DNA from 2 places in the Streptomyces sp. NPDC093600 genome. Region 1 is predicted to be linked to the other one. Evidence: riboswitches for the same ligand, from Rfam matches in the RefSeq annotation. Region 1 holds a riboswitch; the other holds the start of a gene.

Region 1 (3,658 bases):
TTCAGGACGGACTTGAGGGTGTGGTAGACCTCGGTGCCCCAGCGCAGGGCCTCGGAGAAGGACTCCGCGCCGATCGGGGCGATCATGAACTCCTGGATGTCCACGTTGGAGTCGGCGTGCGAGCCGCCGTTCAGGATGTTCATCATCGGAACGGGCAGCAGGTGCGCGTTCGGGCCGCCGAGGTAGCGGAAGAGCGGCAGGTCGGACGCCTCGGAGGCGGCGTGCGCGACGGCGAGGGAGACGCCGAGGATGGCGTTGGCGCCGAGCGAGGACTTGTCCGGGGTGGCGTCCAGGTCGAACATCGCCTGGTCGATCAGGCGCTGCTCGGTGGCGTCGTAGCCGACGAGCTCCGGGCCGATCTGCTCGATGACGGCGAGGACGGCCTTCTCGACACCCTTGCCCTGGTAGCGGTTCGGGTCACCGTCGCGGAGCTCGAGGGCCTCGAACGCACCGGTGGAGGCACCGGACGGAACAGCAGCACGGCCGGTGCTGCCGTCGTCGAGGCCGACCTCGACCTCGACCGTGGGGTTGCCTCGGGAGTCCAGGATTTCCCGGGCTACGACGACGTCGATGGACGGCACGAGCATCTCCTTCTGGGATGTGAAGCTAGATGTGACGCATGCGGTGCAGGGTCTCTTTGGCCTTGCGACAAGAGCCTAACCGGCTCCCGGCCTCCAGCCAGCCGGGCGCCCGCCCGCTGGGACGAAAAAGGACCCAAGGGCATGCATCTATGGACGAACGACCTCAGAACTACTGGACGGTAACGAGGCGGGAGCCTTGGCGGGCGGGGCTCGAACGCGCGGAACCCCGGTCCGGCGCGCACGGGGGAAGGGCGCGCCGGACCGGGGTGGTCACCGCGGGAGGGTCGTGGGGGCGAGACGCCCCCCGGGACCCGTGTGAGCCGCCGGACTCACGCGGGCCGCCTGACTCACTTCAGGTGGAGCTGCTGGCCCGGGTAGATCAGGTCGGCGTCGTCGACGATGTCCTTGTTGAGCTCGAAGAGCTTCGCCCAGCCGCCCTTGACGTCGTGCGCGGCGGCGATCTTGCTCAGCGTGTCGCCGGTCACGACCTTGTACTCGCCGTCACCCTTCGCGACCTTCTTGCCGGTCGGGGTGGTGACGGTCTTCTTCGACTCGGCCTTCTTGGGCGCGGCCTTCGGCGCGGTGCGCGACTCGCTGCGGGTCGTCGGCTGCTCGGCCTGACGCTCCTGCTGCGCGGGGGCGGCCTGCTCGGCGGAGCCGCCGTTGTACGCGGCGCTGGAGAGGCCCACGCCGCAGCTCGGCCAGGCACCCTTGCCCTGGCCGGCCAGGACCTTCTCGGCGACCGCTATCTGCTGCGACTTGGAGGCCTTGTCGGCGGTGGAGGCGTACGCGGTACCGCCGTAGGCGGCCCAGGTGGAGGCCGAGAACTGCAGGCCGCCGTAGTAGCCGTTGCCCGTGTTGATGGACCAGTTGCCGCCGGACTCGCACTGGGCGACGGCGTCCCACTCGGAGGCGGTGGCGGCCGAGGCGGACCCGGCGGTCATCAGCGGGGCGGCGACGGCGACACCGGCGACGCCGACGAGTGCGACGGCGCGGGTGGCCTTGGAAGCACGGCGGTGCTTGCCCTTACCGGAAAGCAGCATGCGATTTCTCCTCACCGACGCCTGCGAGGTGAGCTGTCGGGTTCGGACCAAGTGAGTTGTCCGGCCGCGTGACCAGCACGCGGCTCCACCCCAAGCCGGCCTTCCGTCCGTCTGTCTCGACGGCCGGGAACCGGCGCTTACCTTGGGTCCCCCGCTCCTGCCTACGGCGCTTGCGCGACGACTGTTCCCATCAACCGACGGCAGGATTCGGCGTTTCGGTCGACGGGGCCCGCGGTGGCGAGCGGTCACGACCGTAGACACAGACCCCCGCGAAGTTCAAAGACGTCTATAGGGGAGAAATCGCCCTTACTTGCCCTGTACCGAACAGCGTTTGCGCAGGTGAGAGGTGACGGAAGCAAAGTTTGCGGACGGAACACGCCGGTCGCGACAAAGAGACCCATGTCTCACTTGGCCAGAACCGGACATAAGCTGCCGAACTAGCCCTGCGCAGGGGCGGTTTCGGGCGTCAGGTCGAGGCTCTGACCAGGGAGGATGAGATCCGGATCGCCGCCCACCGTCCGGCGGTTGGCGTCATAGAGGGCGGTCCAGCCGCCGGGGAGCTCGTTCTCCTGAGCGATCTCGGCGAGATTGTCTCCGGGCTTGACGGTGTATTCGTCCGCAGTGCCCTGAGTGTCCGTATTCTCCGCACCCGTACCGGCGGTCACCTCACCTGTCACTCCGTCAGTCCCCGCGGACGGCGAGGCGTGGCGACCGGTTTCTCCGCTGCTGTCCGCAATGCCCGTCTCTTCGGGAGCGGCGTCGCCACGGTGCTTGCCGGTGCCGGGGGCGGCCGGCGCGGACGGCGTGACCGATGCCCCGGGGGCGGTGGGGGACGGCGTGACGGCGCCCGTCGAGGCGTCCGGCGTCGCGGGCGCGGTGGGGGCGGCGGGAGTGGCCGGGACGGTCCCGGGGGCCGTCGGGGCGGTCGGGAGGACCTCGGGAGCCGTCGGGGCAGCCTCGGTGGCCGTCGGGGCGATCGGAAGGCCCGTGGTGCGGTTCGACTCCTCGACCGGGCCCGTGGGCTCCTCCGGCACGAGGGCCGGCCCGGGGTCGACCTCGGGGGCGGTGCCGTCGTTCGTCAGGCCGGCGATCGGGGCGCAGGTGTCCCACTCCGTGCCGCCGGCGGCGAACGCCTTCTCGGCCACCACGATCTGCTGCGCACGGCTGGCCAGGTCGGCGCTGGAGGCGTACGCGAGGCCGCCGTGCCGCTCCCAGGTCTCCTGGGTGAACTGGAGCCCGCCGTAGAGCCCGTTGCCGAAGTTGGCGCTCCACAGGCCGCCCGACTCGCACTCGGCCACCCGGTCCCAGGTGGCGGCGTCGGCGGCGGAGGCGGAGCCCGCACCGAGCAGCGGCAGCGCGAGGGCCGATCCGGTCACGCCTGCGGCGACGACGATGGCGGGGGCCTGGCGGGGTCTGCGGTGACGTCCGTTCCCGGAGCGCATGCGGAATGCCTTTCGCGTGACGGCTGAGATTGACGGTGAACGTAGCGGCATTCGAACGTCAGTCACAAGTCGATGCAGCGGAGATCACGTAAAAGTCACAGTCTTGACGGTCCGTCAGCGGACAAGGGGTTCGAACTCCATCGGAAGCGTGCGCAATCCGCGCATGATGAGCCCTCCGCGCCACCGCAGATCGGCAGGATCCACGGCAAGTCGCAGGTCCGGCAGCCGCGTCAGGAGGGTGGCGAGGGCGATCTGTCCCTCCAGCCGGGCGAGGGGGGCGCCGATGCAGTAGTGGATGCCGTGCCCGTACCCGAGGTGCTGGTTGTCGCGCCGGGACAGGTCGAGGGTGTCCGGCCGGTCGAACCGCGCCGGGTCGCGGTCGGCGGCTGCGAGTACGACCAGGACCGGGTCGCCCGCCGGGATCTCCTGCCCGCCGATGGTCAGCGGCTCCATGGCGTACCGCCAGGTGGCCAGCTCGACCGGTCCGTCGTAGCGCAACAGCTCCTCGACCCCCGTCTCCAGGAGCCCCCGCTCCCCCGCCGCGAGCGACGCCTGGAGCCGCTCCCGCTGGCCGGGGTTCCGGAGCAGGGCG
Region 2 (3,658 bases), on a different contig from region 1:
GTTCGGCGGCTCGGGCCTCGGCTCCGTGACCGCCGGAACGTTCTTCGTACGGATCGTGATGTCGCCGTTCGCGCATCCGCTCTTCACCGTGCTCACCGGACTCGGCTTCGGCCTCGCCGCCCTCGCCGCCCGCCGCCGGCGCGTCCGCCGGATCCTGCTGCCGCTGACCGGCCTGGTCCTCGCCATGGGCACGCACGCCCTGTGGAACGGCTCGGCCGTCTTCGGACCGTGGGGCTTCTTCCTGGTGTACGGCATGTTCATGGTGCCGGTCTTCGGGCTGCTGACCTGGCTGGCGATATGGAGCCGGCAGAAGGAGCTGCGCACCATATCCGGGCAGCTCCCGGCGTACGCGGCGGCCGGCTGGCTGTCCCCCGCCGAACCGCTCGCGCTCTCCTCCATGCGGGCCCGCTCGGTGGCCCGCGACTTCGCCGCCCGTACGTACGGCAAGCCGGCGGCGCAGGCGGTCGGGGAGTACGAGGCGTTCGCGACCAGCCTCGCCTTTCTGCGCGCCCGGGCCGAGCGGGGGACGGCGGAGGAGGACTTCACCGCCCGCGAGCAGGAGCTGCTGCACCACCTCTGGCAGCGCAAGGCGGTCGCCTCTCCCGCGCTGACGTACGCGGCGCGGGCCACCGGCCGGGTGTGGGCGCCGCCGCAGTACCTCGACTACGGCGGCTACAACCCGTACCGGAGCTGACCGGCACCGGTCAGAGGTTCAGGCCCTTGCCGCGCAGCCAGGCCGACGGGTCCACGCCGGAGCCGCCCGCGGTGTGGACCTCCAGGTGGAGGTGGGGGCCGGTGACGTTGCCGGTCGCGCCCACGCGGCCGATGGTCTCGCCGGTGCCCACGGACTGCCCCGCGCCGACCGTCATGGACGACAGGTGGCAGTACCAGACCTCCGTACCGTCCGCCAGTTCCAGGACGATCCGGTAGCCGTACGAGCCCGACCAGCCGGCGGACTTGATGGTGCCGCCGTGGACGGCCTTGACCGGAGTGCCGGTGGGGGCCGCGAGGTCGAGGCCGGTGTGGTAGCCGGAGGACCACATCGAGCCGGACTCACCGAAGGTGGAGGTGATGGTGTACGAGGAGGTCGGCAGGGCGTAACTGGCGGCGAGCTTGGCCAGGCGCTCGGCCTCGGCCTTCGCCGCGGCCTCCTCCTCGGCCTTCTTCTTCGCCTCGGCGGCCGCCTTCTCGGCGGCGCTCGCCTTGGCGGCGGCCTCTTCGGCGGCCTTCTCGGCTGCCGCCTTCTCCGCCGCGGCCTTCTCGGCGGCGTCGGCGGACACCTGCTGCTGCTCGGCCTGCTGGAGGATGCGGGCGCGCAGCGCCTCGCCGGCGTCGGCGGTGGACGCGGTGGCCGAGGCGTCCGTGCCCCCGCTGCCCTCGGCGTCCAGGGCGAGGGTGGCGGTGAGCGGCAGGGGGTTGTTCGTACCGGAGCCCGAGCCGTCCCCACCGTCGGTCCCGCCGTTCGCGCCGTCCCCGTCGTTCGCGTCGGCGATCAGCTGGCCGACGCCGGGCAGCGCGGAGGCGTCCGGGAGGCCGAGGTCGGGAAGGGATATGGAGACGGCGGGCTTCTCCTGCGCGGTGGCCAGGCCGCCCGCGCCGACGGCGGCGATGACACCGACGCCCAGGACGGTGGAGGAACGGGCGAAGTTGGAGCGCTGCTTGACGACGCGATGACGGCCGCCGGCGCCGGATCGCGCCTGCTGACGGAGCGAGTCCTCGGTGGGATTCCACTCCTCCCACGCGCCTGTCCCGGGGTCCGCCCCGGGGGCACCCGAGGCACCGAACGCGTCGAAGGGGGCTTCGGGGGCAGGGGTGTTGGACGCCACGAAGGCGCGCTCCTTTCCTTCCTTCTCGCCTACCGGGTTAGCTGACGGGTTCGGAGCAGGAAGGTCTCCTACGGGCATCTCGCACGGATGCGAGGCTGCCCGATTCACCCCAATTGGTGGTTCCCCGGTTCCTTTTCAGGATTCGGCGCGTGCGCACGGTGCCGTCTCTTGCGACGGCTGGGACGACCGCGCTGCGTTATCGAACGTTAATAGACAGAGGGTCCTGATTCCAAGCCGTTCCGGTTGATCATTAGCGAGATTGCGGGAGAATGGCCCGACTTGACCCTGCTTCAGTAAACGCCCGGCGAACGACGCGAACCTGACGGTGTGTCAATTGTTATCGGAGTGGCACCTTGTGACTACGGATGGTCACGGCACCACGGGCATCGTCCGCCGCCGCTCCGGCTGCCCCCGCGTCGGGCGGCTCACGGCCAGCAGCGCCATGTCGTCCGTCGTCCCGCCCCCGGTGTAGCGCCGCACATCGTCGACGAGCGCGTCCAGGAGCGCCTCCGGCCCCGGGAAGATCCGCCCGGCGAGCCGCTCGGCGGGATCGTAGAAGGCTCCTGTGGCGTCACGCGCCTCGGAGAGCCCGTCGGTGTACAGCAGCAGCGTGGCGCCCGGCGGGTACGGCGCCTCGTCGGCCCGGTCCGGCCACGCGGCCAGCTCGCCCAGACCGAGCGGCAGCGCCGGCTCGCTCGGCGCCAGCAGGGTCAGCTTCCCGTCCGCGTGGAGCAGCAGCGGCTCGGGGTGCCCGCGGTTCACCACCCGTACGAGACCGCTGCCGCGCGGGATCTCGGCCAGTACGGCGGTGGTGAACCCCTCGGCGGCGTCCAGACCGGTCCGCCGGGTGCCCTCGCGGGCCAGCGCCCGCTCCAGCCGCTGGGCGACGCCCTCCAGCGTCGACTCCTGCTCGGCCGCCTCGCGGAAGGCGCCGATGACGACGGCGACGGCCTCGACCGCGTCGAGCCCCTTGCCCCGTACGTCGCCGACCACGAGCCGTACCCCGTAGGGCGTGTCCTGGACCGCGAACAGATCACCGCCGATGAACGCGTCCGCCTGCGCGGCCTCGTAGCGAGCGGCGACCTGCAGCCCGCCGATCCGCTCGGCGGGCGTCGGCAGCACCGCCTTCTGCGCCGTCTCCGCGATCACCCGGGCCGACGCCAGCCGCTCACCGCTGCGCCGCACGACGCGGTTGATCAGCAGGGCGAGGGCGGAGACCGTGATGACGGTCAGGGTCTCGGTGAGCGCCGGGACGTCGGTGAGGGTGTCGTTGTAGACGTGCAGCCCGACGCTGACGAGGACGGCGGCGATCCCGGTGAGCAGGGTCGTCAGCATCGAGAAGAACGGGGCCGCGATGAGCGGGGCGGCCGAGAACATCGGGGCGGCGGTGAAGGCGGGCGGGGTGGACAGGTCGAAGACGGCCCCTCCCGCGATGATCAGCGGGGGCAGGGCGCGGATGAACCGGCGCGCGCGCTCCCCGCGCGGGCGCGGCCGGGGGGAGGACCCGCTCCCCACCGCTTGCTGCCCCACCTGTGCTCTCCTGCCCGGTCCGTACACGGCGACGGACGGTACCGCGCCCTTCCCAGCGTGGCGGGAGCCGCGCCGGGCGGCGACCCCCGCTCCGCCGACCGGGGTACGGGCCCGTGCCTCCCTGCCCGTGCCCGCGGGCACGGAAGCACGAGCCCGCGGGGCCCGGGCGCGGCCCCCCGTAGTCAGGCCGTCGCCGCGAGCCGTCCTCCCTGGGCCAGCGCCCCCACCGCCACCGCGCAGACGAGACCGACCCCGCACAACACCAGCCAGGGCGTGGCCGACCGGCCCGTCAGGTCGAGCAG

What was found. Region 1 has a riboswitch for cyclic di-AMP ahead of ACIRB4_RS21440 (transglycosylase family protein). Riboswitches for the same ligand answer to the same signal wherever they lie in the genome.
Region 2: linked by a shared signal. The riboswitch ahead of ACIRB4_RS18420 (M23 family metallopeptidase) and the one ahead of ACIRB4_RS21440 (transglycosylase family protein) in region 1 are both predicted to bind cyclic di-AMP.

Annotation. Positions count from the first base shown of each region.
Region 1 covers NZ_JBIWIU010000008.1:284,518-288,175, reverse strand. The annotation lists gene eno (phosphopyruvate hydratase) at 1-587, opposite strand, end outside; gene ACIRB4_RS21440 (transglycosylase family protein) at 929-1,624, opposite strand; cyclic di-AMP (ydaO/yuaA leader) riboswitch at 1,628-1,847, opposite strand; gene ACIRB4_RS21435 (transglycosylase family protein) at 2,062-3,066, opposite strand; gene ACIRB4_RS21430 (cytochrome P450) at 3,181-3,658, opposite strand, start outside.
Region 2 covers NZ_JBIWIU010000007.1:20,337-23,994, forward strand. The annotation lists gene ACIRB4_RS18415 (PrsW family intramembrane metalloprotease) at 1-694, shown strand, start outside; gene ACIRB4_RS18420 (M23 family metallopeptidase) at 705-1,826, opposite strand; cyclic di-AMP (ydaO/yuaA leader) riboswitch at 1,838-1,984, opposite strand; gene ACIRB4_RS18425 (PP2C family protein-serine/threonine phosphatase) at 2,196-3,356, opposite strand; gene ACIRB4_RS18430 (MFS transporter) at 3,539-3,658, opposite strand, start outside.